Regions from separate parts of the Shewanella sp. MTB7 genome, predicted to be linked through region 2. Evidence: predicted binding sites of a transcription regulator. Region 2 holds the regulator's gene; each other region holds the start of a gene.
The links. The regulator ArgR, encoded in region 2, controls arginine synthesis, uptake and breakdown. The targets are predictions, from matches to a motif close to ANTGAATANNTATTCANT.

Region 1: HWQ47_RS20045 (YjiH family protein) is a predicted target of ArgR. The motif match lies at 2,032-2,049, and genes of this name have one in related genera.
Region 3: argC (N-acetyl-gamma-glutamyl-phosphate reductase) is a predicted target of ArgR. The motif match lies at 4,067-4,084, and genes of this name have one in related genera.

Annotation. Positions count from the first base shown of each region.
Region 1 covers NZ_CP085636.1:4,617,262-4,627,444, forward strand. Annotated here, with positions in the region: gene HWQ47_RS20035 (U32 family peptidase) at 1-786, shown strand, start outside; gene HWQ47_RS20040 (hypothetical protein) at 866-1,546, opposite strand; gene HWQ47_RS20045 (YjiH family protein) at 2,121-3,476, shown strand; gene HWQ47_RS20050 (two-component regulator propeller domain-containing protein) at 3,640-7,335, shown strand; gene HWQ47_RS20055 (CBS domain-containing protein) at 7,426-7,833, shown strand; gene HWQ47_RS20060 (NCS2 family permease) at 7,911-9,287, opposite strand; gene HWQ47_RS20065 (periplasmic nitrate reductase, NapE protein) at 9,849-10,019, shown strand; gene torC (pentaheme c-type cytochrome TorC) at 10,075-10,183, shown strand, end outside.
Region 2 covers NZ_CP085636.1:1,531,820-1,542,002, reverse strand. Annotated here, with positions in the region: gene folA (type 3 dihydrofolate reductase) at 1-62, opposite strand, end outside; gene HWQ47_RS06420 (threonine/serine exporter family protein) at 144-614, opposite strand; gene HWQ47_RS06415 (threonine/serine ThrE exporter family protein) at 611-1,372, opposite strand; gene cgtA (Obg family GTPase CgtA) at 1,422-2,591, opposite strand; gene rpmA (50S ribosomal protein L27) at 2,723-2,977, opposite strand; gene rplU (50S ribosomal protein L21) at 2,994-3,305, opposite strand; gene ispB (octaprenyl diphosphate synthase) at 3,579-4,550, shown strand; gene mdh (malate dehydrogenase) at 4,828-5,763, opposite strand; gene argR (transcriptional regulator ArgR) at 6,155-6,625, shown strand; gene HWQ47_RS06380 (Dyp-type peroxidase) at 6,774-7,709, opposite strand; gene HWQ47_RS06375 (ABC transporter ATP-binding protein) at 7,865-8,893, opposite strand; gene HWQ47_RS06370 (ABC transporter permease) at 8,939-10,183, opposite strand, start outside.
Region 3 covers NZ_CP085636.1:5,901,809-5,911,991, forward strand. Annotated here, with positions in the region: gene HWQ47_RS25680 (argininosuccinate synthase) at 1-1,009, opposite strand, end outside; gene HWQ47_RS25685 (ornithine carbamoyltransferase) at 1,074-1,982, opposite strand; gene argB (acetylglutamate kinase) at 2,063-2,848, opposite strand; gene argC (N-acetyl-gamma-glutamyl-phosphate reductase) at 2,866-3,846, opposite strand; gene argE (acetylornithine deacetylase) at 4,116-5,267, shown strand; gene ppc (phosphoenolpyruvate carboxylase) at 5,414-8,050, shown strand; gene HWQ47_RS25710 (DUF1439 domain-containing protein) at 8,050-8,592, shown strand; gene HWQ47_RS25715 (CinA family nicotinamide mononucleotide deamidase-related protein) at 8,669-9,943, opposite strand.

The sequences.
Region 1 (10,183 bases), 3.1 Mb from region 2:
AGCAGTATCCCTCTCGTGTATCTAGGAGAAACCATTTGCAGCCGTCGTCGCGAACTAAAGTTTAGCGACTATTTGGACTTAGCACATATGTTAAAGGCTTCAGGTAAAGAGGTGGTGATTTCAACCTTAGCCTTGCTTGAGGCACCCTCTGAGTTTACAGAGTTAAAGAAACAGGTCGAAAATGGTGAGTTTGTCATAGAAGCTAATGATATGGGGGGCGTCCAAGCAGCAAAAGAAAATAAACTGCCTTTTATCTGCGGACCAACGATTAATAACTATAACCTTGCCAGTTTGAATACCTTGCATAAATGGGGAATGCAGCGCTTTGTCATGCCAGTTGAACTCTCTAAACATTGGCTTGACAGTGTTATCTCTGTTGAAAAGCCTAAATTTGAAATAGAAGTGTTTGGTCATGGTTTCTTACCTCTTGCACTATCGGCTCGTTGCTTTACCGCAAGACAAAAAGGGTTAGTTAAGGATAAATGCCAAACGATCTGTATCGAAAACCCTAAAGGGCTGTTGGCTCAAACACTAGAATCACAACCTCTACTCAGGTTAAACGGCATACAGACACAATCAGCGGCATGCATTGATTTGACCTCTGAGCTGTCAGTCATGAATGAGATGGGTATCGATTACTTTCGAGTGTCTCCATCTAGCATGCAATGCATTGAAAAGGCCGATAAACTATTTGATTTGATCCATGTAACGACAAACTCGAGTACCGATCCCAACTGTAATGGCTACTGGCATCAAGAAGCTGGATTTAATCATTTAGCTGGTTAGAAGTACAAGCTTTAGGGCTTTAGGGCTTTAGGGCTTTAGGGCTTTAGGGCTTTAGGGCTTTAAGCCCTAAAGCAGCCAGTTATATTCGAATTTTTGCGCTTCTCACCATGCCACAGCACCAAGCCAGAAAGAGTGCGAGACTAAGCCACTCTAAAGCCACTGGACACCATAATATCGGTCTGGGTACCTCCATCACCATCTCTTGATAAAAAGGTTGATCGCTGCCAATTAAACCTAGGTTCATATGAGACAAGAGTATAAAGCAGCTAAAACTGATAAAGGTTAATGTGCCAGTAACTATATTCCATCTGGAATAAAAAACACCTCCATTCCATATCAGGTATACACAAAATAGTGCACTACTACAGGTGCCTAAATAGAAGAAATATTTAATCGCGGCAGTGTGCAGATGATAGACATTGACAGGAAAAAGCCCGACAGCCGCCAAACAAAAAAATGTTCCAGCCAGAGAGAAAAAGAGAGGATATAGCCATTTATTATCGACTAATTGGATTGAAAAAAGAGCAAATAAACTCATGCTCAAGCTACCAAAAAATAGCCCTCCGTTAATCATCACCGCTAGTGTCGAGTGACCATAGTGACCTAACTCACTAAGAGTATGATTTAAAAAATTAAAAACATTCCCTTCAGAATCTTGAAAAACAGCAACCGATAGCACGATACTGATGAGAAGTCCTGCAATCCCAAGAGCACCAAACTTATAGGCTAGACTCGACAGTCTTTTACTCTTATCTACCATATTCCTTTAGTGCACCACTCTCCATATCCATATATAGAATCAAGTTTTATTCACGAGGTCTCGCGCAAACCCTCACTATTCAAATTTAATAACCATAAAAAATGTTTTGTTTTCAAGATAAACTACTCGAATATAGGTAAAAAAACAAAAATGATAGTGATTACCACTCATTAACAGCAATGAATCAGTTAACTAACGCCCATTCCAACACAATGAAAGTAATGTCATACGTTCGATTAAAGCGATAGACAAAACACACTAAACAATGTCGCTACAAAAAATCATCAACCACAACAAAAACACATGAGCAATACTTTGTATTAACATGCATTTTACCAAAAACACTCTAGCTAAATCCATCGACTGTAAGCTACAATATAAATACTCAAAAAGATGCAATAACTATTCTCCCATGATGTGGATCACCATAGGATTAGATAGGGTTTTACATCGCGGAAATTAGGAGGTAACCTTGCCTTCCTTGAGTTGAATGGATATTCAAACACAATTTGAATTCCGATAAGATGATAACGTCTTTCAATTATGCCGAATCGGTAATTTAGAGTATAAAAAAGTGGCTGAAAAACAAAATTATAACATTAGAACCATACTGACATTTATTATTCCGTCATTAATAGGCCTGCTTCTATTCGTGACGCCGATCAGTTATCAAGACGCAATTACTATCCCAATTGCTATCATTTCTAAAGGATTGCAAGCATTTCTTGGGGATTCATTAACTGCGATAGTAACGGGTGTCGTCTGTTTGACTGCTGTCGCCTCCATCCTCACCAAGCTGTTCAAACCTGCTTTTATTACGCAACATAGTTTTTTTAACTCATTGCTCAACGTGTCACCTATGTGGCTTATTATTCGTACCTTAGGTGCAGTATTCATTCTGCTTACATTCGCACAAATTGGCCCCGAAGCAATCCGCTCCGGTAACACAGGTGCATTAGTACTCAATGATCTGCTTCCTGTACTATTTTGCGTATTTATTTTTGCAGGTATGTTGTTACCCCTTTTGCTCAATTTCGGTTTATTAGAGATGTTTGGTACTTTACTGACAAAGGTGATGCGTCCAGTATTCAACCTTCCAGGCCGTAGTGCTATCGACTGTATGGCCTCTTGGTTAGGCGATGGTAGTGTCGGTATCTTAATGACGAGCAAACAGTATGAAGCTCGCTTTTATACTCAAAGAGAAGCGGCTGTAATTGGTACCACATTCTCAGCGGTATCGATAACCTTCTCTCTAGTCGTCATCTCTCAGGTTAAATTAGAACATCTGTTTGTGCCCTTTTACCTTACTGTCTGCTGTGCTGGCATTATCGCTGCCGTCATAGTGCCTAAGCTGCCACCTTTATCATGGAAGAAAGATATTTATATCGATGACACTCCAAGGCACCCTGATGATGAAATGATCCCAACAGGCAAAGGTGTTTTCTCATGGGGATTAGAGCAAGCATTAAACAAGGCTTCTAAAGCTGGTGGCCTGAAGCACACGTTTAATGATGGTATGAAAAACGTCATTGACATGGTGTTTGGTGTTATCCCAGTGGTCATGGCTATTGGTACGCTTGCGCTTATCGTTGCTGAATATACGCCGATTTTCGACTATTTGGGAATGCCTTTTATTCCACTACTGGAACTACTACAAGTCCCTGAAGCCGCTGCTGCATCGAAGACCATTGTGGTAGGCTTTGCCGATATGTTCCTGCCTTCAATTCTAGCAAGTTCGATTCAATCGGATATGACACGTTTTATTATAGCTGCGATGTCAGTGACCCAACTTATCTACATGAGCGAAGTGGGAGCACTGCTAATAGGAAGTAAAATCCCGGTTAATATACTCGAACTCTTTGTCGTATTTATCCTTAGAACGTTAGTGACTCTGCCTGTTATCGCTGGTATCGCTCATCTAATATTCTAATAATCCAACTCAGCTTCAAACTAAAAAAGAGTGGCAATTGCCGCTCTTTTTTTATTCAAAAATTTGTCACTTCCCCCCTCGCACTTTTGTAATTTACTACTAAACTTAACAACTTAACATTCATAAACATAAAGTGGTATAACTCTATCAGATGAGAATTCTCATGTTATTTTTACTCTGGTTAATTGGTTACCCCCTTTTAGCCATGGAAAACCAACCAACTTTTGATGCTTATACAGCCGAACAAGGGCTGTCTATGAATACAATCAATGACATAGTGATAGATGACAAAGGATTCCTCTGGATAGCCACTCAAGCCGGTCTAAATCGATATGACGGCAAACACTTTAAACTATACCAAGTAAGCCATCACAATAAAGGTCCAACAGATAAACATATCAAGAAGCTATTTTTTGGTCAGAAAAAGCAGTTATGGCTGCTAACTAATGGCAATGGTTTAAACTTATACCAACCAGAATCTGATACTTTTATACCATTTAATGAATCCAATAGTCCCCTACCCAATAATGAGATAGTCGATCTCGACCAAGATGTTAATGGCAACCTATGGTTAGCGACTAACAGTAATGGACTGCTGCTCTTCTCACCCAGCGAAAATAGAATAATCGATCACCTCTTTTTATCCGCAGGTAATAAGCGAAATAGAATAACCAAAATATTAGGAGATCAATTTGAGCGGCTCTGGGTTGTATCAGATAAAGGCTTGTCATCGGTCGACAAGGGAAACAACATCACCAACTACCCCGAAATAAATCACCTTTTAGCTGGGAGCATCACCAGCTTAGAAGTCGATGAAAATAATACTTTATGGATTGGTACTAAAGAAAAAGGACTGTATCAATTCAATATCCCAACCAAATCTCTCAAACCTATTTCAGCAACTTCACAACTCAATGGCGACACCGTCAACCTACTTAAAAAAGACATCTATGGTCATTTATGGATAGCGATTCACGGCAAAGGAATAGCTAAATACTCTCCCCAATTAAATAAATTGTATTTTGTCAGTAATTCAGCAGCAGATAACAACAGTCTTAACAGTGCCCATATCACCTCCTTTACCATAGATAGTGAACAGCAACTCTGGGTTGGTACTCAAGGTAATGGACTCCACAAGACATATCTGGAATCTGAAAGCTTTGGCCCTAACAACATGGTTAACCTAAAAGATAAAGTATTAGGTAATACCAATGTCAGAAGCATATACAGAGATCGCCATCAACAGCTTTGGATTGGAACAAGCACAGGTTTATATCGAGCTCACGAAGACATCAACAATGAGATCATAGGTTTTTCCCTATTTGATATTACAGGTTTCCAAATGAGTGATCTCTTCATCAGCTTCATCCAAGAAGATGATCAAGACCGGCTTTGGGTGGGTACCAGGGGCAAAGGTTTGTTTATTTTTACCCTCGATAAACTTAGTTATATTCACTACCAATATAATGCTGACAATATAAAAGGACTACCCAGCAACTACTTATACAGTTTATATTTCGATCGTGATAATCACGCCTGGATCACCACTAGAGATGGTGGAGTAGCAAAATATATAGATGAAGAGCAAGGTTTTATTCAATACAAGCATATCAAGGGTGATGTTAACTCCCTACCGAGTAATGAGATAACCAAGCTGATCCAAGATATCGAAGGCAACTACTGGTTCACCTCATACGATAATGGGCTGAGCAAATTAGACAGCCAAGGTCAATTTACCCATTTTAACACTCAAACCGAATCACCTATTCCCTCTCAACATTTGATGTCGATCCATTTGGGCGATAACAATACTTTATGGGTAAGTAGCACTGATGGGGTATTTTCATTTAACAGCCAAAGTTACGAAACTGAGCTGTTTAACACTGAAGCTGGATTAATCGGTAATCTGGCTTACTTAACAATCATGGATCACACGAAAAACCTCTGGATTGGTACCGCTTCAGGTTTGAGCATGCTCAACACTCACAACTTTAACATCAGAAACTTTACTTATATTGATGGACTCCAAGATAATGAATTTAATTTTGGTGCGGGTTTCATCGATACCGATAATCACATTTATCTAGGAGGGATCAATGGATTTAATCACTTTTTCCCCTCCCAGTTACCTCAATTGTCCCATCCTAACCAACCCATATTGGACACGCTTACCATTTTAAATCAATATCAAACAAACAACTCAGAGACACAAACATCGAGCATTATTCAATCTGAAAAAATAACACTCCCCTACCAGCAAAGTATATTTTCCCTCTCGTTTCTAAGTCCATCACTGCACAGAGCTAAGCGCTTAAAATATGAATATAAAATGTTAGGTTTACATGACAACTGGTTAGTTGCCAACGCCAACCAAACAACTCAATTTACCGGACTTTCATCTGGAAGTTACTCTTTCCTATTAAGAGCAAAAGATATCGATGGCAAGTACAGTCCGATTCGCAGACTCGACATAAAAATATTAGCAGCACCTTGGTTATCCTGGTGGGCCTACACTCTCTATATTTTAGTTTTTATCACACTATTTTTTCTGCTTTATTATTCAAGGATTAAAAAGTACAACCAACAAAACTTGTTACTTAAAGAGATTGCGCAGAGTGAACAAAGGTTGCAGCTTTCATTATGGGGAAGTGGTGATGAGTTTTGGGATTGGAACATTACCAACAAACAAATTGTTCGCACCAATGTATTTCTTAAATACCCAGATAATGAAACTCACCTCAATGACACTATGATGCATAGCGTTCACCCTGAAGACCTTCCAGATATAACCACTGAAATTGATGCCTGTATGAATAAAGGCAAAGACAAGTTCGAACTAACCTACCGCTCTAAACTCATCGATGGAAACTGGCTATGGGTACTAAATCGTGGACAAGTCATTACTCGGGATAACTTAGCTCGTCCAACAAGGCTCGCCGGAACGATCAAAAATATTCAATCACAGAAAGAGACTGAATTCGCTTTACGATCATTAAATCAAGATTTAGAGAAAAGGGTATTGAGTCGAACCAACGAATTACAACAAAGTAACGATGAGCTCAAAGCAACGCTCAAAGAGCTAAAATTGACCCAAACTGAGCTCTTAGACAAAGAAAAAATGGCAACATTAGGAGGTCTAGTTGCCAGTATTACCCACGAAATTAACACGCCTATAGGGGTTAGTGTAACTGCAGCATCTCATCTGCAGACCTGTGTCGAAAGGTTCAATCAACACTATGCTAGTGGAGAGGTATCCCATGAAGAGTTTGAAGAATATCAAGTTGAGGTTGTCGATTGTTCAAAATTAATGCTCACTAATCTAGAACGAGCTACAAAGTTGATACAGAGTTTCAAAAAAGTCTCAGTGGATCAATCACATGAAGATATCAGAGAATTTAACCTAAAGAGTTATTTGGATGAGATTTTCTTATCGTTAAACCCAATGCTCTCTCGAACGCTGCACCAATGTCATTACCAATGCCAAGACAATATAATCGTCAAAAGCAACCCAGGTGCATTTTACCAAATTATCAGTAATCTCATCAATAATTCCATTGTGCATGCGTTTCCTAATGGCCGTGTGGGGAACCTAAGTCTTAAAATTATTATCTCAGAGTCAGACTTTGAGATCCTATACAAGGATGATGGCTGCGGCATGACTGAAGATGTACAGCAGAAAATATTCTCCCCATTCTTTACCACTAGACGTGGCAAAGGCGGCAGCGGCTTAGGTATGAACATTGTTTATAACTTAGTGACACAAGTCTTAAAAGGACAAATAAAATTATCCTCGACAATCGATGAAGGTTGTCTTTTCAAGATATCCCTACCTCAATCAATTCTAGTCAAAAAGATATGATTTTATTGCCTATTTTATCACCTAGATGTTATATATATACCTTGTAGTGAGTGCAGTTATATCTCTACTTAACATAAAGGGAGTGCCATTATGGATATAATAGTATCGCAAATAATGACCGGTAGGGTTGTCACCATAGAGATGGATGACAGATTAGTGATTGCAAAAGAGATCTTCGATAACGCGCCATTTCATCACCTATTAGTTGTCGAAAACGGCGAATTACAAGGTGTCCTCTCTGAACGAGATTTTTTACGTGCATTAAGTCCAAATATTGGCAATGTTAATGAAACTGAACGAGACAGCGATACCTTACTCAAACGTGTCCATCAGGTCATGACTAGAGATCCTATAACCACAAGTCCCAACAAATCAATTAAAGATGCCAGCAAGCTATTACTTGAGCATGGCATTGGCTCACTACCTGTATTGGATCTAGGTCAATTAGTTGGCATCATCACTTGGAAAGATCTGCTACGGGCATACTCAGACTTATAGACCAGCACCCATTATCTTATTTAGGCTAAGATCAACCAACGAACTTTGCCTAAATAAGAATAAGTGTATGACTAAAACTAAATAGCCCAACCACCCATATAAAAAATGACCAAACCTAAGGTTATCGCAACAATACCAGGTTTTAATTGACGCCACTCACCACTACAAAGTCTGCCTATCACTAAAGTGACAAAACCAAGCATAATACCGGTGACAATATTACAGCTTAAGATGATAAACACGGCGCAGGTGAGTCCAGCCATCGCATCAACCTTATCGTTAAAATCAAGCTTAGTCACATTACTCAACATCAATAAACCCACATACATCAACGCTGGTGCAGTCGCATAAGCTGGAACAAGATAACTTAATGGCGCAAGAAACATCATCAATAAGAATAAAATACCAACAATTGTTGCCGTTAATCCTGTTTTACCACCCGCAGCGGTACCCGCAGCTGATTCTATATATACAGCTGCGGGAGCACCACCGACAACGCTAGCCACAATGCTGCTCACTGAATCTGAGGTCAGCGCTTTACCGCCGCTGACAATATTGTCATTTTCATCAAGCAACTCAGCTTGCCCTGCAACCGCTCGGATGGTACCTGTGGCATCAAAGATTGCCGTCATCACCAAGGCTAATACTATTGGTAATACTACAGGGTTTAATGCTCCCATGATGTCCAACTGACCAATCAGTGACTGTTCAGACATTAGGTTAGGCCAAGCAAATAATCCCTGATATTGCACCGCTGGATCGAATATCAAACCAAACACTGACAGGGCAATAATCACAATAAGAATACCGCCTGGAGTACCACGACGTTCTAAGCCTATTATCGCCGCAAGACCGATGATCGCAGCCAAAACAGGAAGACTATGAATGTCGCCAAGTTTGACGGGTAAACCAGCATCACTAGCCACAATTAATTGCACACTGTTAGTCGCAATCAAGAGTAAAAACAGACCAATGCCTATGCCCGTACCGTGGGCGATACCCTTAGGTAAATTAGTCAACACCCACTGACGAATTCCAGTCACGCTCACCAATGTGAACACCACACCCATCAGAAAAATAGCACCTAAAGTAACAGGGATGGAGATCCCTTGTCCTAACACCATGCTAAATGCGGTAAAGGCGGTTAATGAAATAGCACAGCCGATCGCCATGGGTAAATTGGCCCACAGTCCCATCAACAGCGAACCAAAAGCGGCTATTAAACAGGTCGCAATAAAAACAGCACCGGTGTCAAACCCTGCCGCTCCTAACATATTTGGTACAACAATCACTGAATAAACCATTGCGAGGAAGGTGGTTAAACCTGCGATTAATTCACGTTTCAACGTACTACCGCGTGCAGAAATGGAAAAGTAACGATCCAGTAAAGAAACTAAACTTAGAGCTTGAGTAGATGTAACATCTTGCGTAGGGCGAGTCTGTTCGGACTGCATAATCTTGATACCTTTCTTTGATCTCTGAAAATTTGGAAGGCGATGGCAGGTAAGAGCCCCGATATATCGGGTGAGAGATCCACTTATACGATGAGTATTTAAAGTGACCTGCGTGCTGTTCAATAGTGACGAATATGCCACAATTTTTCGCTATACCCGTGCTTTCTCCATAAAGAAAGTCAATGGCAACACAGCCTTTGTTGGCGGCGGATTCTACAGTAATATTTAAAAAGGACAAAGTGCAAACCATGCAAATTGTGACTTACCTTAATGCAATTAAATTGACTCACAACACGCCTACATTTGAGATCGACTGCGGCTATAATATTAATGGAGATGACTCATCTCAATAGTGGAAAGAGTCATCACATCACCATTTTGCACAGCCAATAGCTGTGCGCCTAAACTTTAAACTACCGAGTTAAACAATAACTGCAGATGATATCTGTTCATATTCTTTCATATTTTCATAAATATCATTCATTCATCGTATTACTCTTGTTCACAAACATGCTTTATATTGGTGTAATCAAAGATCAGATCACATAAAGAGAATCTATTATGGCAGATCAACAGCTAACAGAGTCACCTTCTGAAGTGAAATCTAAAGAATTAAAGGCCTTAGGTTTCATCATATTTCTACTTTTCCCAATACTCACCTTCATCGGTGTTGGAGCTTACGGCTTAATCATTTGGATAATCCAAACTTTGAGTGGCGTCGCAGCTCACTAACTCCAAGCCTGAATAGTTTAACAATAATAAATTTAAGATTTTAAAGGATACTGCTATGAAGTGGATCATGAATATTTGGCGCACGTTAACCAAGCCAGCCAAATTTCTTACCTTAGGCTCGATTAGTCTTTCAGCCTTCCTAATGGGCGTTATCTTTTGGGGCG
Region 2 (10,183 bases):
ATTTGATTATCTTTACCGATGACACGATTATTTGCCATCGCAGCTATTAAGGCTATTTTCATTCTATCTCCGAGAATTTATTATAGGTTTATCTATGTCCAAACGGTTGCCAATAGAGCCCTAAACGTTCAGTGCTAATTTAGCTATATCACAGGCCGTGTTCTAAAGTAGAGCAGACTCGGCATTGCAAGTCCTACCGATAACGCCCCTAATAAAAATACGGTCTTTAAACCATTACTGATCACGGCAGAGGTAAGTTCAGGAGTGACCTCTGACTGAGCAGTTAGCTGTACCAGAGCTATTACAGTATTAAAAGCATAGGTGCCAGGAATCATTGGGATTATTGCCGCTACAGCATACATCAATGGTGGGGCCAGATGGCGCTTTGCAAAACCGATAGTCACCAAACCAACCAGCGCAGCTGCGATAAATGTTGCCCACTCGATTGGTAAGCTAAAATGTAACAGCAAAGTTCTACTGCTATGTCCCAAAGCACCCGCTATTGCACAATAGGGCAAAAAACGCTTGGGTACATTAAACACCATGGCAAAACCAACTGCCGGTATGGCTGAAAAAAATGCATCATGAAGCAATTTAATAATGAGTTCAATCATAGAAGAAGCCCACCTAACTGCATTGAAATGGTGATACCTATCACTGAAGATATGGTGAGTAAAGTCGCATGGCCCCAACGGGAAATCCCAACATTCAAATGCCCTTTCACCATATCTGAAATGGCATTTATCATAGGAAACCCGGGCACTAACATCAACACACTCGCGGCCATCGGTAATTTAGGCGTATCCGTTAAATCAAAATGATAACCCAGTTGGGCAATTAACGTGATCACGAAAGCCGTGATGGCAAAATTAAGCAATAGGTTAAAATGGTATTTAGCGATAGAAACTCTGACAAACATGCCGACGGAAGAGGCAATGAAAGTAATAATACAAGCCGTAATATCACCACCAAACAGATGGCAGAAACTGGCACAGGATAGACCAATCATAGGCACTAAATAACGTTTTGGGTAAGTTCTAGGCTCGATACGTGAAACTCGCTTTCTCACCTCATTGATACCATATAGGCCTTTCTCTGTGAGTAAACAGATCCGCTGCAATTCACAAATAATCGCCATATTAATACCATGTTCACGAATTCTACGTGTGGTAGTAATACAGCGTCCATGAACTAAACTGGTTAACACAAGAGAATTTGAGGAGATGGAAATTTCTACGCTGGCTAATCCTAAAGCATAGCCAAGGCGCTGGCTTATCTCTTCGACAAGCTCAGATTCAGCGCCATAGGCCAACAATAGTTGAGCCACTCGGACAACTTGCCGAGTTATATCATTTTGAGTATCTGCGTACACTCTAGTCTCAAAAAAAATATCTCATTAACTATAGATAAGATAGTCAAAACTATCTTTGGTAGATAACCTTTACATCATAATCATCATCGTCGAAGTCATCATCGTCATCATCATCTGCAACGTAATTTTCGTTCAATGATTCGTTAGCCTTCTCATGGTAGTTATCCCATTTGAATTCAACTTCAGCTTCTTTATCAATTTCTTCCTCTGGTGGAAGCGCATCAATAAAGTCGATTAATTTAAGACTTAATGCCTCGGTACCTTCACGGTTATAGGCTGAAATGGTGTAAACGTCACCTTCCCATTCAAGCTCTTTAACTACGCGAGCAACGCGCTCTTTAAGCTCATCTTCAAGCATAAGATCGGTCTTGTTTATCACTAACCAACGCGGCTTAATAGCAAGTTTAGGAGAATGCTTTTCTAGTTCAGCAACAATCGCTCGTGCTGAATCAACCGGATCAGAACCATCAATAGGATCGATATCTAGGATGTGCAATAGAACACGACAACGCTCAAGATGTTTCAGGAACTGAACACCTAGACCGGCACCATCTGCTGCACCTTCAATAAGACCTGGAATATCAGCAATCACAAAGCTCTGACCATGTCTTGGGTTAACCACACCAAGGTTGGGCACTAACGTCGTAAACGGATAGTCAGCAACTTTTGGTCTAGCGCGTGACACGGCACGAATAAAGGTAGACTTACCCGCATTAGGCATACCTAAAAGGCCCACATCAGCAAGCAACATAAGCTCAAGTTTTAAGCTACGCACCTCACCAGGAGTCCCTAATGTTTTCTGCCTTGGTGCACGGTTAGTACTACTCTTAAAACGAGTGTTACCTAGCCCGTGGAAGCCACCTTTTGCGACTAACATCCTTTGACCATGGTGAGTTAAATCACCAAGAGACTCTTGTGTCTCTTCGTCAATAGCACGAGTACCAACAGGAACCGATAGAACTAAATCTTCACCACCATGTCCGGTACAGTCACGACCGCGACCATTTTTTCCACGTTCAGCAAAATGAAAACGCTCGAATTGAAAATCAATTAGCGTGTTATAACTTTCATCAGCTTGCAGATAAACACTGCCACCATCACCACCGTCGCCGCCATCTGGGCCGCCATCGGGTACATATTTCTCGCGTCTAAAACTAACGCAACCACTACCACCATCACCAGCTTCAACTCTGATCACAGCTTCATCGACAAACTTCATACCTACTCCGGGCACCACAGAATGAAAGAATTATACTTCTTTGTGATTCATGTAGCCAAAATTTTTACCATAAACAATAAAGCCCCACCAAAGGCGGGGCTTTAACAAGCAATCTTAGCGTGAGCTAATGATTAGCCTTCGATGCTAATAAACTTACGGTTATTAGGACCTTTAACTTCGAACTTAACTTTACCGTCAGTCAAAGCAAATAGAGTATGGTCACGACCAATACCTACGTTTACACCAGCGTGGAATTTAGTACCACGTTGACGAACGATAATGTTACCAGCAAGAACTGATTCACCACCGAAGCGCTTTACACCAAGACGTTTACTTTCTGAATCGCGGCCGTTACGAGTCGAACCGCCAGCTTTTTTATGTGCCATGAGTTATAACTCCTAATTAAGCGTTGATAGCTGTAATTTTAACTTCGGTAAACCACTGACGGTGGCCCATTTTTTTATCGTGGTGCTTACGACGACGAAACTTAACAATAGTCACTTTATCAGCACGGCCGTGGCTAACTACTGTAGCAACAACCTTGCCACCTTCAACTAAAGGTGCACCAACATGAACAGTCTCACCGTCAGCAACCAAAAGAACTTGGTCAAACTCAACAGTTTCGCCTGTAGCGACTTCTAATTTCTCTAGACGAACAGTATGGCCTTCAGCAACACGATGTTGCTTTCCACCACTTTGAAAAACAGCGTACATAGCTATTTCACTCCGATTTTTTCTATCACCCGGCTCATTTGATGAGGCAGGGGTGTATAAAAGCTTTAATGACAATGGTCGCGGAGTTTACGCTAAGAACTCTAAGCTGACAAGCCCTAATTCAATAAGAATAAAAAAAGAACGGAATTACTCCCAGTATCAGCTTCTAGTGATGCCTTAACGCTTATTTTTAGGTAGAATCTCAACATTATAACATTTAAACCATAAGCGGGGCGCCGATTATATGACTCCCCCATTAACCAGAGCCTTTCTATGGATTTGAACGCCATTCGTCAGTTAGCCGACAACGACATGAACAATGTTAATAAGCTAATATACAAACAACTAGAATCTGATGTAGCCCTGATTAATCAATTGGGCTTCTACATTATTAATGGCGGCGGCAAGCGTATGCGCCCCCTTCTATCAATTTTAGCTGCACGAGCTGTTAATTATGAAGGTGAAGCTCACCTTAAACTTGCAGCTATTATTGAGTTTATCCACACCGCCTCCTTACTTCATGATGATGTTGTCGATGAATCCCTTTTACGCCGTGGCAGAGAAACGGCGAATGCCCTTTTCGGAAACAGTGCAAGTGTTTTAGTCGGTGATTTTCTTTACACCCGCTCATTTCAGATGATGACCGAGCTAGGTAGCATGGAGATCCTTGAAGTACTTGCCGATGCGACTAATGTATTAGCAGAAGGTGAAGTTTTACAGTTAATGAACTGTAATGACCCAAATACAACTGAAGAAAGCTATATGAGAGTGATCTACTGTAAAACGGCCAAGCTTTTTGAAGCAGCAACCCGTTTAGCCGGAGTCCTCGCCAATAGCTCTAACGAGATTCAAGCTGCTTTAGCCGCTTATGGAAAGTATTTAGGAACAGCTTTTCAACTGACCGATGATCTGCTTGATTATACCGCTGACACTGAAGAACTAGGTAAGAACATAGGTGACGATCTCGCAGAAGGTAAACCGACCCTCCCCCTTATCTATGCAATTTCTCACGGTTCGGATGCTCAAAAGCTTCTTATACGTACCGCTATCGAAAAAGGTGATGGTACAGACAGTATTGAACCTATATTAGCAGCCCTCGAAGATTGTGGCGCACTTGAATACACTTTTAAACGTGCTCAAGAAGAGTCAGATAAAGCCATAGAGGCGCTTTCTATACTGCCGGAGAGTGATTACAAGCAAGCGCTAATTTCTCTCGCTAAAATAGCTGTAGCTCGCAACCATTAATTTTACATCGGTTATCAAACACAAATCCCCTCAATCGCTTTGACGTACAGGATGTAGGGAATGCCAAGAAATGTAGGGAACATTTCAGGTGTCATGCGATCGGGGACAAGTACTCTGACTATCAGGAATGATAGGAATGCACAGAGATGAAGGAACACCTCCTGCCATGTACAAATCCCCTCAATCGCTATCCATGCGATCGGGGATAAGTACATCCATGTACAAAAAAGGAGCCGACAGGCTCCTTTTTATTTGTCAGATTTGAATCAGACAATAATTACTTAACAAACTCGACACCAAGCTTAATGTCAGCTTTAAGCGTATCTAGCATCGCATCACGAGCATTTGCTTCGAACTCACTCACGTCACCATAAGCTAGTACTTTTTCTACGCCTTTCTTACCCAGTAAGATTGGCTGTGCGAAAAATTCAGCATGCTCACTACCACCATCAACATAGGCACACTCAATCACATTTTCTTCACCTTGAAGACCACGTACAAGCGCTAGACCAAAGCGACAAGCAGCCTGACCCATAGAAAGTGTTGCACTACCGCCACCGGCTTTAGCTTCAACAACTTCAGTACCTGCATTTTGAATACGTGTCGTCAACGTCGCCACTTCTTCATCAGTGAAACTCACTCCTTCTATTTGAGAAAGAAGTGGAAGAATAGTCACCCCACTGTGTCCACCGATAACATTAACAGTGACATCTGCGACATTCAGACCTTTAGCTTCAGCAACAAAAGTCTCAGAACGAATAACATCAAGTGTTGTAATTCCGAACAAACGATTCTTATCGTACACACCCGCAGCTTTCAGCACTTCAGCTGCAATTGCCACTGTCGTGTTAACTGGATTAGTAATAATTCCAATTAAGGCATTTGGACAAGTCGCGGCACACTTTTCAACTAAGTTTCTAACGATTCCGGCATTAATATTGAATAAATCTGAACGATCCATTCCTGGCTTTCGAGCTACACCAGCCGAGATCAAAACAACATCCGCACCTTCAAGTGCTGATGAAGGATCTTGACCAGCAAAACCTTTAACTTCTACAGCTGTCGGAATATGACTAAGGTCAACGGCAACACCAGGTGTTACAGGAGCGATATCATATAGTGATAGTTTTGAGTCAGCAGGCAATTGCGTTTTTAGTAGTAAGGCAAGAGCTTGACCAATACCACCAGCGGCACCAAGTACAGCAACTTTCATAGTTATCTCCGTCATTTCTTAGGTGTTTTGTGACATAAATCCATTTTACAGATGCAGCAACATTACTGTAATCACAGAGAAAGTTCAATTATCCCTTAGTCTTGGTTAGGTTATTATTGTCTTCATGCTTAATAAATAGTCTAAAAGCTCAGCATTTCAAGCTTGAAATTAACATTTCCCCCTTGAATCATCTATATCGAGCTACTTGGTAATGCAGGATTCAGTGGGGATTCTCAAATAGTTTAGCTATATATCCAGCATCACATACCTTCACCACAACAGTCTTTTTAAGTTGATAATGCATTCTTATTCACATAAGTCGAGTAGTTGTTGACAAAAACAGCTACAATATTCAAAATGATTAAGTTTTTTGAATATAGAATAATAAATTATGCAAGCAAATAGATCTCAAGACGAACTCGTAAAAACATTTAAATCAATTTTGAAAGAGGAGCGATTCGGTTCTCAGAGTGAAATTGTTCTCGCGCTTCAAGCTGAAGGCTATAGCAATATTAACCAATCTAAAGTATCTAGAATGCTCAGCAAGTTTGGGGCTGTTCGCACCCGAAATGCAAAGCAAGAGATGGTTTACTGCCTTCCTGCAGAGCTCGGTGTACCTACGGCAGGTAGTCCACTCAAAAATCTGGTATTAGATGTTGATCATAACCAAACTATGATCGTGGTAAGAACTAGCCCTGGAGCTGCTCAGCTGATCGCACGTCTACTTGACTCAATAGGTAAACCTGAAGGTATCCTCGGTACTATTGCAGGTGATGATACTATTTTCATCACCCCATCTAATATCCAAGAGATTGGTAAAACCTTAGCAACAGTTAAATCTCTATTTAACTTTTCCAGCTAAGTCTAATACTCATTGGTATAATCTAGGCGCTTAAACAAAGTTGGTAGACCTCATAAACTATCTTACCCTTCATTGAAGCAATAGCTATAAAACAAAAAACGCACCTTTAAAGGTGCGTTTTTGTATGGAAAGAAACAAAAACATTCGATTAATTTGCGGCTTTTTCCATAAAATCTAACGAAGGCGCGAAGAAAGATGAGCCTGTTAATGCTTGAGTAAAATGAAGCAGGTGGTCATGATTCCCTTCTTCATCACCATGCACCATACTATGAAGCATCTGTTCAAAGTGTTCTGAATTACGACAATTCGAAATAAACATAAGCCCCTGCTCTTTTACTGAGCCATAAGGCATACTCTGTCTCAAAATCTCCATCGAGTTACCTTGAGCATCTTTAAGATTTACACGCTTAATATGACTGGTTAAGGGTTTGTCAGCAGATGCGTACTCAATATTATCGTGCTTAGTTCGACCGATGATATCTTCTTGCTTCTTCTGTGGCAGCTTATGCCATTTACTCAGATTGTGAGCAAATTTTTGCACATGAACATAACTACCAGACTTAAATCCTATATCTTCGTCACCCACTAACGCCACCTCTTGCCGGTTTCGTCCTCTAGGGTTCTCTGTGCCATCAACAAAACCAGTTAAATCTCGATTATCCATAAAGCGAAAACCTCGCTCCTCATCGACTAATTCAACTAATCCCTCAAACATTTGACATACTTCGTTAGCAACTAGATGCAATGTATCTAAACGGTCACAACGAATATGCACAAAAAGATCATACTCTAAAGCTGGCATATCACGATTACCAGCACGTTTCGCCGGAAATGGTCTTAACTGTGCAGGACGAGCAGCTGAATATAGGTTATCCCAATAGTTAGCCCCGATAGCAATGAACCCATTAAAAGCACTATCTGCATATTGATCGCTAAGCTCATGAATATACTGAGCCACATTCGCCAAACAAGGTCGTAATTGTGATTCAACACCATCATTAGCATTAAACATTAAATACACACTGTGTAAATTACCTTCAGCACACACGCCTAACTGTTCACGAGGCATAAACTGATCACCCATATCCTAACCGCCTTCTTAACATTAATTCATTATCGGCAGTATTATCAATAATTTTAGATTTTAATGATATTAACTAACGCACAATTAATGTCATTAAAATTCATACATTTATTATCGACTTAAATTAGCATGCCATTCCTGAAAGGATTGAACTATCAAAAAATAACGAAAGAATGCACCGATATTATAAGTGAAACTCGTTGGCCGGGTACAAATTGCTCATACAGGCTAGTAACTTGGTAACATGATCCAGCAACCTTGACCTGATAATGACAACTACTCCCTAAGAAACGTCGTTCAATGATAACCCCGTCCCCAGTTTCATTCGCTATCATCTCAAACTGTTGGGGCCTTAGCATCACTTCTCCTTGGTAACTAACAGGGTAAGGTAACCTTGAAGTACTAGTGAAGCTTCCCAATGGGGTCTCAATACTAGAAGCGCTACTAACAACAGCGGGTAGGTAGTTACTCAGTCCTAAAAAATCAGCAACATACCTGTCATTAGGTGAGCGGTATAACTCCTCTGCCGTACCGTATTGTACTATTTGGCCCTCTTTAAACAGGGCAAGCTTATCGGCAAAAACAAAGGCTTCATCTTTACTGTGAGTAACAAAGACAGCGCTAACATTACTCTCTTTTAAGATAGTGCGGATCTCCAACATCATCTCACCACGTACCTTAGCATCGATATTTGAAAAAGGTTCATCAAGTAACAAAAGTTCAGGCTCATATGCTAGTGCACGTGCAATAGAAACACGCTGCTGCTGCCCCCCAGAAAGCTCATGGGGGAAACGTTTATCTAAGCCATCAAGTTTTACTAAAGAAAGCATCTCATTAAGACGTTGTTTACGTTTACCCTTTGATGTGCTCTTAACTCCGAAGAGTATATTGTCGGCCACATTCAAATGAGGAAATAAGGCATAATCTTGAAATATCATGCCTACACCACGTTGCTCACTGGGCACAAATACATCAGGCCCGGAAAGCACTCTCTTATTGATACTTATCTCACCCTTGCTGAGTAGTTGTAATCCAGCTATAGCACGTAGAAGAGTCGTTTTCCCACAGCCACTAGGGCCCAGTAAGGCGGTAATCTCACCTTTCTTAAGCGTGAGGTCTAGCCCTTTCAGAACTTGTTGTCCATGATAATCACTATGAACACCTTTGATACTTAATGTCGACATGCAAACCAGCTCCGAAAAAAATAAACCATCGAGCTCAACTCCAGTCTATCCATGCTGCTCCAGCGAGCGATTAAGGAATATAAGAGGAACTAAACCGACCAAAACAATCACTATCGCTGCCAAAGCTCCATGTTCTAACTGTTCATCGGAAACGAACTGAAATACATACGTAGCCAAATTTTCAAATCCTACAGGACGTAAGAGTAACGCTGCTGGAAGTTCCTTCATACACTCGATAAAAACAAGCAACATACCCGCAAATATACCCTTCCGTAACAGAGGTAAGTGTACTCGCCAAAGTAGAGCCGCGGGACTCAGCCCCATAGTAATTGTTACCATATCCAACGAAGGTGAGATACGTTTATAGCTGTTCTCCACACTGCCAATAGCAATTGCAGAAAAACGGATCGTAAAGGCAAAAATAAGCACGAACACACTGCCTGTAAAAATAAGCCCTGGGCCTAACTGCCCCATATATTCATAAAGATCATTAACGGCAAAATCGAGGTACGTTAGAGGAACTAAAATACCGATAGCTAGCACTGTTCCAGGCAGAGCATAACCAGTGGCGGATAGGCGTGAGGGCAAAAGATCTGCTTTTCTGGGGCTAACACGGCAAATAAACATCAGTACAATACCGATTAACGCAGCGATAATACTGACGATAACCGAAATGTAGAGGCTGTTAAAACTAAACTCCCAAAACTCTGCATGCCAGCTTTCATCAAAGTAATGCCATGCATAGTTAAGTAAAATAATAAAGGGCAGTAAAAAGGCTGTAACAAGTAAAAATGTGCAATAGCTCGTTGCCAAAAAAGCTTTTACTCCTTTAAGAGAATACAAGACACTCTTGATTTCTCCGGTTTGTTTTTGAAATAGTTGTTGTTTTCTTCGAGCAAATCGCTCAAAACCTATCATGGAGAATACAACAAGTAACATAATTGCAGAGAGTTTAGCCGCCGCAGACAAGCTGCCGTAGCCCAGCCAAGTATCGTAAACAGCGGTGGTTAATGTCGGCACTGCAAAGTAGCTTACTGTAGCAAAATCAGCCGCTGTTTCCATTGCAACTAAAGACACTCCAACGGCTAATGCAGGCCTTGCCATCGGTAGACTCAGACGCCAGAAACTCAGCCAAGGTCCACAACCCATGATTCTCGAAGCATGCTGCAAGCTCGAAGACTGCTCCATAAATGCAGTTCGTGCTAACAAATAGATATAGGGAAATAGGACTAGCGCCAACATCATAGCAGCCCCACCTAGGCTGCGAACCTCGGGGAAATAGTAATCTTG
Region 3 (10,183 bases), 2.0 Mb from region 2:
CACCAAGTAAAGACTCACACAGTGGAGTAAACCAACGGCCGTCATAAACAAGATGTGCCATTTGAGCACCAATCTGTTCACGCCACTCACGACTACTCTTATCTAATACCAACTCTTCAATAGCACGCAGTGCAGCAAACATGACTGTACCGCCCGGCGTTTCATAACAGCCACGAGATTTCATACCGACTAATCTGTTTTCAGTAATATCGATTCTACCAACCCCATGCGCACCAGCGACTTCATTGAGTACCATAAGTGCGCCATAAGGAGAGAGAACCTCGCCATTGACCTTAATGATCTTACCCTGCTCAACTTCAATCGTCACATATTCAGGTTCATTAGGTGCATCCTCCGGCGCAACAGTCATGGTCCACACACCTTTAGATGGCTCGTTCCATGGATCCTCAAGCTCACCACCTTCATGTGATATATGCCAAGCATTGGCATCACGGCTGTAAATTTTAGTCGCTGAAGCCGTTGTTTCAATGTTTCGCTCGGCAAGATAGTCGAGCAGATCTTCACGACTCACCATCTCCCACTCGCGCCAAGGAGCAATCACTTTCAAATCAGGAGCAAGGGCAGCAAAACAGCCTTCGAAACGAACTTGATCATTCCCCTTACCTGTACAGCCATGACAAACTGCATCTGCACCAACTTTACGTGCGATTTCCACTTGTGCCTTGGCAATAATAGGTCGCGCCATTGAGGTACCTAATAAATAAGTACCTTCATAGATAGCGCCAGTTGCAATCGTAGGATAGATATAATCAGCAACTAACTCCTCTTTCAGGTCGACGATATAGCATTCAGAGGCTCCCGAGGAAATGGCCTTCTCATATAATCCCTCTAACTCGGCCTCGCCCTGACCCACATCGGCACAAAATGCAATAATTTCACAATCATCGTAAGTCTCTTTTAGCCAAGGAATAATAGCCGAAGTATCAAGCCCACCTGAATAAGCCAGAACCACTTTTTTAACATCGGTTTTTTTAATTACTGCTGACATCTCTATTTCCTAATTCTATTAACTTGTCTCACGGATCAATCCTATGAGACCAATATGGATTAAATTACTGACCTAATAAGGTTACTAATACGGCATTTTGTGCATGCATGCGGTTTTCGGCCTGTTGCAATATAAGTGATCCTTCACCGTCTACCACGTCAGCTGTAACCTCTACACCTCGGTATGCTGGTAAACAGTGCATAAAGAAGTTAGCCCCTGCTTGCTTCATCATCGTTTCGTTAACCTGATAAGATTGGAATTTGGCTTTTATTTCACTCAAATCTTTATCATCACCCATTGAAATCCATGTATCTGTGTAGATGGCATCTTGTTCGCCTAGCAGCTCAACATCCGATATGAGTGTTAGCTTGCCGCCATGCTTTGCAGCTAAAGCTTGTGCTTCAACCACCACTTGACCATCAGGAAAATGACCTAGTGGACAAAGTACGGTCATCGTCGCACCTAAAATCGCAGCACCATACATCAAAGAATGGGTTACATTATTTCCATCCCCCACGTAAGCAAGCTTGATCTGGCTCAAATCATCGAACTGTTCCGATAATGTGAGGAAGTCAGCCAAACCCTGACAAGGATGATAAAGATCCGATAGTGCATTGATCACAGGCACAGTGCCATATTCAGCCAAGGTTTCGATGGTTGAATGCAGAAAAGTTCTTGCCACAATAGCATCGGCCCAACAAGAAATATTTGCTGCAAAGTCCGACACTGGCTCGCGCTTACCTAATGCACCATTTTGTTGGTCCAGATATAGACAGTGACCACCTAGCTTATTAATACCAATATCGAAACTCACACGGGTTCTCAATGAAGGCTTCTCAAATAACATCACCACGCTTTTCCCATCCAATGCATGTCGATATTCTGCTGGATTAGCCTTAATTTTCTTGGCTAGAGAAAGTAGCTCTAAGAGCTCCGCTTGTGATAAGTCTTTAATCGATAATAAGTGGTCCATTTATACACTCCTCAAATTGGTGATGCCACCAAGCTTGTCACTGTATGAGTTGCCGCTTACGGCTCGCTCAAATTTTAAATTCAATTAGGTTGGATCTGCGTACCAACACTTTCTCCATTAGACAGTGCGACTAGCTGCTCAGCACTTCTCCATGAAGCAACTTGAACTGCTTGTCCCATAAGTTCAGCAACATCTAGTGCCGCCTCTACTTTGACTTTCATGCCTTTTTCTATCACGCCTTTATTGGTCAAATCCTCCACCTGAGCTCTGTTCAAACTTTGGATTAATTGACCTTTACCGTCGAGAACACCTGACACATCAGATAACAGCACCAGCTGAGCATCAACAAGTTGAGCTAATACAGTGGCAGCTTGATCCGCATTAACATTAAGCTGCTGGCCACTTTCATCAATGGCAATAGAACTCACAATAGGTAACCAACCTTGCGATAGCAAAAACTCGAGATATGCTGCATCTTTTGGGGCAACCTCGCCCACAAACCCTAAACTCTCATCTTTTACTTTGGCGACAACAATATTACCATCAGCCAAACTCATGCCAACCGATGTCACACCAGCTTTGATAGCAGCAGCCTGTAAAACCTTATTTGAAGTACCGGCCAACGCTCCAACAATGACAGGTATCTGTTCTGCTGGAGTGATCCTTAAACCATCAAGTTTTTCAGTTTTCATACCATTAGCCATTAGCTGTTCATCAACCAAACAACCTCCACCATGGACTAAAATAATTCTCCGCCCCTTGGCTATCATCTTAGCGGCAGTATCCATTAATCTTGCCATCCCCATCTCACACTGCAGCAGAGCACCACCAACCTTGATAACTAATGTTCCACTATTCTTTGTCATCGTAATCGCCTGTCTAATTAGTATTTGAAATGAATCTTTATGCATTGATGAGCTTGGCTGGCAGCCCCCTTCATCAAATTATCAATCGCACTCGCTACCACTAAGTAACCCGTCTTAGCATCAAACTTCCATCCGAGATGGCAATTAGGTGTATTGGTCACATCATCGACTTTAGGAAATTTATTTTGTTTTACTGTGATCAAGGGGGCGTTATCATAAATAGCATAAGCAGCTTCAATATCGGCCTCGGTTGTGTCCGCTTTAAGCTGCACGGTGATAGTGGCTAAAATACCTCGCTTAAAATTACCTAAATGAGGTGTAAATATCACTTCCTGACCCAATTGCGTTACGATTTCAGGTTGATGCCTGTGACCGAGTACACCGTAAGGGGTTAAACTTACCTCACAGAAACTGGTATTTAATTGTGTCTTCCGTCCAGCACCTGTAACACCACTCACCGCATTGATCACCGGTAAAACTGAGGTCAACAGCGGACTAAGAGGCTTAAGTGCAATAAGTGATGCTGTTGGATAACATCCCGGTACAGCAATCATTTTGCTCTCCGCTATTTGAGCGGCATTCCACTCGGCCAACCCATAAACAGCATGAGATAAAACGTCAGGATAATCATGTTCAAAACCATACCATTTCGGGTATTGAGTTTTATCAGAAAAGCGATAAGCACCACTAAGATCGAACACAACTAAACCTTGTTCAAAAAACCAAGCAGCCAAATGCAAACTAACCCCATGATCTGTAGCCAGTACCACGGCGTCAGCTTGTTCGACAATAAGCGCCTTTGCCTCATTAGATAAAGGAGATAAAGACAGGGAAATATGACTGTATGAAGGATAAAGTTCAGAAAGAGGCCTACCTTTATCTAGACTATTTTCTGATACGTAGAGACCTTGGATAACTAAGTTGCTATCGGCATCTATGAGAGAAGTAATTTGTGCACCGGTGTAACCACTCGCGCCAATAATCGCAATGCTTTTCATAATCTGACACTTCTTAATTTAGAAATTAATGCTTTAAAAGTAAAAAAGAGGGGCACAACTTAAGCCCTGGTAGAAATACCAATTTTGACAAGTTTATCGTCGCAGGAAGTCTTTACACATCGCCTTAATAATAAGTTTTATTTGTAGGTTCTTCATTTATGCTCTCAATAATATGCATCGTATTCTGGTGCTTGCCTTAGCTGTTTGATAGACTAACACAGGAAACTAATTATGCAATATATTTGAATATCTATTTTACGGAATAACTTATGAGTTCATTAGCAGATCTAAAAAGCAATTTTAGCCAACTAATTGCTACGCCTTCGATAAGTGCACTTGAAGCAGAGCAAGATATGAGTAACCAAGGCGTTATTGATCTCTTACAAACTTGGTTTGCCGAGCTAGGATTTGAATGTAAAGTTCAGGCTGTTGATAATTCACGCAACAAGCATAATTTAGTGGCCACTTTAGGTTCAGGAAAAGGAGGTTTATTGTTAGCTGGTCATACAGATACAGTGCCATTCGATGAGGGGCGTTGGAACCAAAGTCCGTTTACTTTGACCGAAAAAGATAATCGCTGGTATGGATTAGGCACCTGTGACATGAAAGGTTTTTTTGCCCTCGTACTTGAAGCCCTTAAGGATATGCCACTAACTCAATTCAAACGTCCACTTCACATTCTCGCCAGCGCTGATGAAGAAACCACCATGAATGGCGCCAAAGCATTCGCACAGCAAAAATCTATCGCCCCTGATTATGCCATCATAGGTGAGCCCACTAGCCTCAAACCGGTGTATATGCACAAAGGTCATCTTACCCAAGGGATTCGAGTCGTAGGCAAAAGCGGACACTCATCCGATCCTGCTAAAGGCATCAATGCTATCGAAATCATGCATCAAGTGATGGGACAACTGCTAAAGCTTAAACAACATTTGGCTGATAATTATAGAGAGGAAGCTTTTAGCGTTCCCTACCCTACGATGAACTTTGGCCATGTTCACGGCGGTGATGCCGCCAATAGGATCTGTGGTTGTTGCGATCTTCACATAGATATACGCCCACTGCCAGGACTAGAGCTCGATGTGTTAGAGCAACTGGTCATTAGCTATCTTGCACCAATCAATGAAAAGTATCCGGGTTGTATCAATGTCGCCCCGCTTTATCCAGGGTCCGAACCTTTTGCAGACAATGCAGAAAGTAGCTGGAGCAAGCTCGTTGCCGAACTATCTGCTAGTGCCCCCGAAGTTGTTAACTATGCAACCGAAGCGCCTTATATCTCTAAGCTTGGCTGCCAAACCTTAGTGCTTGGTCCTGGGAGCATCGAGCAAGCCCATCAACCTGATGAATATCTCGATACTAAGTATCTCAATAAAACTGTGGATCTAATGAAACAACTTATCTACCACGCATGTATTAAATAGTTAATATTGGTCACCACTTAGGTAACTTACATCAGCCTAAGTGATATAGAACACATAAGCTCACAATATCTCTTATGCCAATATTGACCTTGGCTATCAAGCCTAGGTATTGTGGCTGACTAGCGTAAATTTGGTATGGAGTAAATATGACTGATATGTATGCGTCTTTAAGGTCAAATGTTGGTATCTTAGGGCAGATCCTTGGTGAAACTATTCGCACCAACTTAGACGAGCCCTTTCTTGATAAAATAGAACAAATTCGTCAACTCGCTAAAAGCTCGCGACAAGGTGATGAAGCCTCCCGTGAAGAGATGCTTAAACTACTTGCCGCACTTCCTGATAATGAGCTCGTTCCTTTTGCTAAGGCATTCAACCAGTTTCTAAACTTAGCGAATATTGCTGAGCAATTTCATACCATCAGCGGCAACTGCGATGAAATCGTCTGTGTCCCCGATCCCGTAGAGCAACTGCTTAGCAGAGTACTAAGTAGCAATATCGATCAAGACAAGATGCTCGATTGCTTAAAAAGCCTAGACATTGATTTGGTATTGACTGCACACCCGACTGAAATATCTCGTCGAACTTTAATCCAAAAATATTCATCCGTTATCGACTGCCTTGCAGCCCTAGAGAACCCACAACTCACTGAACGAGAGAAGAAACAACAACATCTTCGCTTACGCCAACTTATCGCGCAAATCTGGCACACCAACGAAATTAGACAAGAGCGTCCCACTCCCGTTGATGAAGCACGTTGGGGTCTGAGCACCATAGAGGTTTCACTCTGGCAAGCCATTCCTGACTTTCTCAGACAGCTCAATGAACAAGTAGAAGAAAAAACTGGCAAGCAACTCCCAATCGACATTGCTCCAGTACGCTTTTCTAGCTGGATGGGTGGAGATCGCGACGGCAATCCGTTTGTCACGGCTAAAGTGACTCAGGAAGTGTTAGATAGAAATCGTCACACTGCAGCTCGCATGTACCTTAAGGATATCGTCTTATTGGTTAATGATCTTTCTATGGAGGAAGCTAATGATGAATTGCTTACACTTACTAACAACCATAATGAACCTTATAGAGATGTGTTACGTGAAATAAAGTTTAAGCTAAGAAACACGATAGATTATTTGAATAAACGACTCGCAGGTCAACAGCCTGAGATAGATCTAAGCACCATTATCTGGCATGAAAGAGATCTTAAAGCACCTTTAATGATGCTTTATAAAAGCCTAACAGATTCTGGGATGAGTCTAATTGCTAACGGCCTGTTACTAGATATGTTGCGTCGTATCGCCTGTTTTGGTATCCACATGCTCAGGTTGGACATAAGACAAGATGCAGAGCGACATAGTGATGTTATAGCAGAACTAACCCGCTATTTGGGCATAGGAGATTTTAGTCACTGGGATGAAAGTGAGAAACAATCATTCCTTCTTAAAGAGCTCAGCAGCAAACGTCCACTGATCCCATCAAATTGGCAACCTAGTGACGAGGTTGCTGAAGTCATCAACAGTTGCCGCCTAATCGCGACTCAACCTGCTCGCGCTCTTGGTTCTTATGTGATCTCCATGGCCAGCAAGCCATCAGACGTTCTAACTGTTTTATTATTGTTAAAAGAGACTGGCTGTCCACATCCAATGCGCGTCGTACCACTTTTTGAAACCTTAGAAGATCTCAATAATGCCTCTAGTTGCATGTCGGCACTATTTGCCATTGATTGGTATCGGGGCTACACCAAAGGTCATCAAGAAGTAATGATTGGTTATTCTGACTCCGCAAAGGATGCCGGTGTAATGGCTGCAGCGTGGGCGCAATACCATGCCCAAGAACAGTTAGTTGAAATAAGCCGTCAAGCTGATGTGAAACTAACCCTGTTCCATGGACGAGGTGGCACTATAGGACGTGGAGGTGGACCAGCTCATGAAGCCATTCTTTCTCAACCTCCAGGATCGGTAGACGGACGTATTCGTGTTACAGAGCAAGGTGAAATGATCCGCTTTAAATTCGGATTACCTAAACTCGCAGTTCAAAGCTTGGCACTATACACCTCCGCAGTAATGGAAGCGACGCTACTGCCTCCTCCTGAGCCGAAGCCAGAATGGCGTGCATGCATGAAAAGACTAGCTGAAGAGTCCGTTGCTGCATACCGTGCGATCGTTCGAGAAGAGCCAGATTTCGTTGCCTATTTCCGCGCAGCAACCCCAGAAGTTGAGTTAGGTAAGTTACCACTAGGCAGTCGTCCTGCAAAACGTCGCGTTGATGGTGGTATAGAATCATTACGTGCTATTCCATGGATTTTTGCCTGGTCGCAAAACCGCTTAATGCTCCCCGCTTGGCTTGGCGCAGGAGAAGCATTACAAGCTGCAATTGATAGAGGAGAGATGGTACTTCTACAAGAGATGGAGCGGGATTGGCCTTTCTTTAAAACAAGGATCTCTATGTTAGAGATGGTTTATGCTAAAGCTGAACCAAACTTAGCCAAGTACTATGAAACGTGTTTAGTACCTGAAAATCTACACCATCTCGGCGACGCGTTGAGAGCTCGTTTAGCAACAGGCATCAAAGCAGTGCTGGAATTGACTCAATCTGAAGCATTAATGGAACATACCCCATGGAGCCGAGAGTCGGTGACACTTAGAAATCCCTACATCGATCCGTTAAACTTTATGCAGGCCGAACTATTAGCCCGAACTCGTAAAGAAGACGCCCCATCGACCAATGTAGAGTTAGCATTAATGTTAACCATTGCAGGGGTTGCTGCAGGCATGAGAAATACAGGTTGATGAAACTCTTAAGTTACATGATCCCTCTCACAATGCTGCTACTAACTGGATGTGTTACTCAGTACAGCATTACAGAAGAGGAGCTAGAGGGGTATCTATCCGATGAGATCCATTTTGAAGTCAAAGAGGGGAACCAGCTCTTTGGTATTGAAATGCGTATCAATAATATAGATGTAAAATTGGGACATAAGCCTGACACTATGTCAGTCACAGCTGATAGCATCATTAAGGTCAAAAATCCATTAGTGCCATTCAAGGCGAATATGAAGACGACCTTTGAAGCCGAACCTTGGTACGATGCGCAAAACCATAGTGTTTATTTAAGGCAGCTAAAACTCATTAATATCGAGTCTGATCCTAAAAATATAGAAAAAGCAGTTAAACAAGTGGCCCCTCAAATGATGGGATTTCTAACCAACTTCTTAGAAACACAGCCAGTTTATGTGCTTGATACTTCTGAATCTAATCAGGCTTTAATCGCTGACATGACTAAGCAAATAAAGGTAGAGCCTGGAAAGTTAAAACTGATATTTGACGAGTAAACATATTACTTTGTTAGCTTGATACAAAAAATGCAGTCAATGCCCTTGATTGCATTTTTTATATACCACTTGCCAACTATTTACTAAAACGTGAGAAAGAGGAGTAATCCACAATGACAGCTTCCCCCAATAACTCACGCCTAAGCATGTCATAGGCAACTGCAGTACTTAAGGTTCGCACTAAAGCACGAGAACGACTAGGTAGCTTCAACATCTGACTGTACACACCTGACTTAGTCGCCAAGGCGATAGCGACAGTGCCAACGGGCTTTTCATCACTTCCACCTTCAGGTCCCGCAATACCACTGGTAGCAAGAGCATAGTCACTGTCCAAAATCCCACGAGCTCCTTTAGCCATCTCCTCTACCGTGGTAATTGATACCGCGCCATGATCATCTAGCGTACGAGGGCTAACACCTAATACCTTTACTTTGGCTTCATTGCTATAAGTGACAAGACCTTGATGAAGGTAAGCGGAGCTGCCAGCAAATGCCACTAAACCGCTTGTGATCATGCCTCCGGTGCAAGACTCTGCAACACTCAGAGTTAAGCCAGAATTAACTAATCGATTATGGATCTCCTGATCTAAGGTCGTGATATTTTCTGCTACAACACCATTGCCAAGTATCTCTTTCACTCTTGCTTCAATTCTTGGAATAGAATCGATAGCTAATTGCCCACGTGCAAACAATTTTATTTCGATATAGGGCATATAAGAACGGTAACCTAGAGTGATCCCCTCAGGTAAAGGAATCACTTCAAGTTTATCAGCTAGAGCCGACTCACCATTTCCTAACGTTAAAAGCTTCTTCACAAAAACAGCATCAGACAAAGGGAATCGGTCCTCAACAAAAGGAATGAATTGCTCTTTAACCATACGCTTAAATTCAAAAGGAACACCAGGAGTAAAGAACAACCATGCACGATTAAATTTAACTGCAAAGCCACAAGCTGTACCAACAGGGTTATCGATCATCACAGCCCCTTCGGGAAGTAACGCCTGCTTTAAGTTACTTGCGGCCATAACTCGACCATTTTTGGAAAACCAAGCCTCTAACTTACTGCGCCACTCTTTGTTTTCAACAAGGCTAACTCCCATAGCAGAAGCCATAGCCTCAGTAGAGAGATCATCACTAGTAGGCCCTAAACCGCCATTGACCATTATGATATCCGCTTCAGTACTACGCTCTTTAAATACTGCAACCAGATCTTCTAAACGATCACCAACGGTTATACGGCGCTGACATTCAATTCCCTTTTCCATAAGCGCATTAGCAAACCAAGCAGCATTAGTATCTACTATCTGCCCCGCTAACACCTCTTCACCAGTACAAATCATCTCAAGCTTCATCGACAATCCTAAGTCAGTAACCCATTAATACCAGCTAAAGTAACAAGCCAGCTATTAATAGCAATAGTCACTCAAAATTTATGTGGTTCTGAATACGTAAAGTTAAAGAGGTAGCTTCGAATGGTCCAGCGACTCAACACTGATGAAGAACATAAGTCTGGACCATGGATGCGGCGAGATAGTCCCCCTGGAAGCACTCTTCTAGCCGGCAACAGAAGTGCCTTCCAATGGTCTGACTTC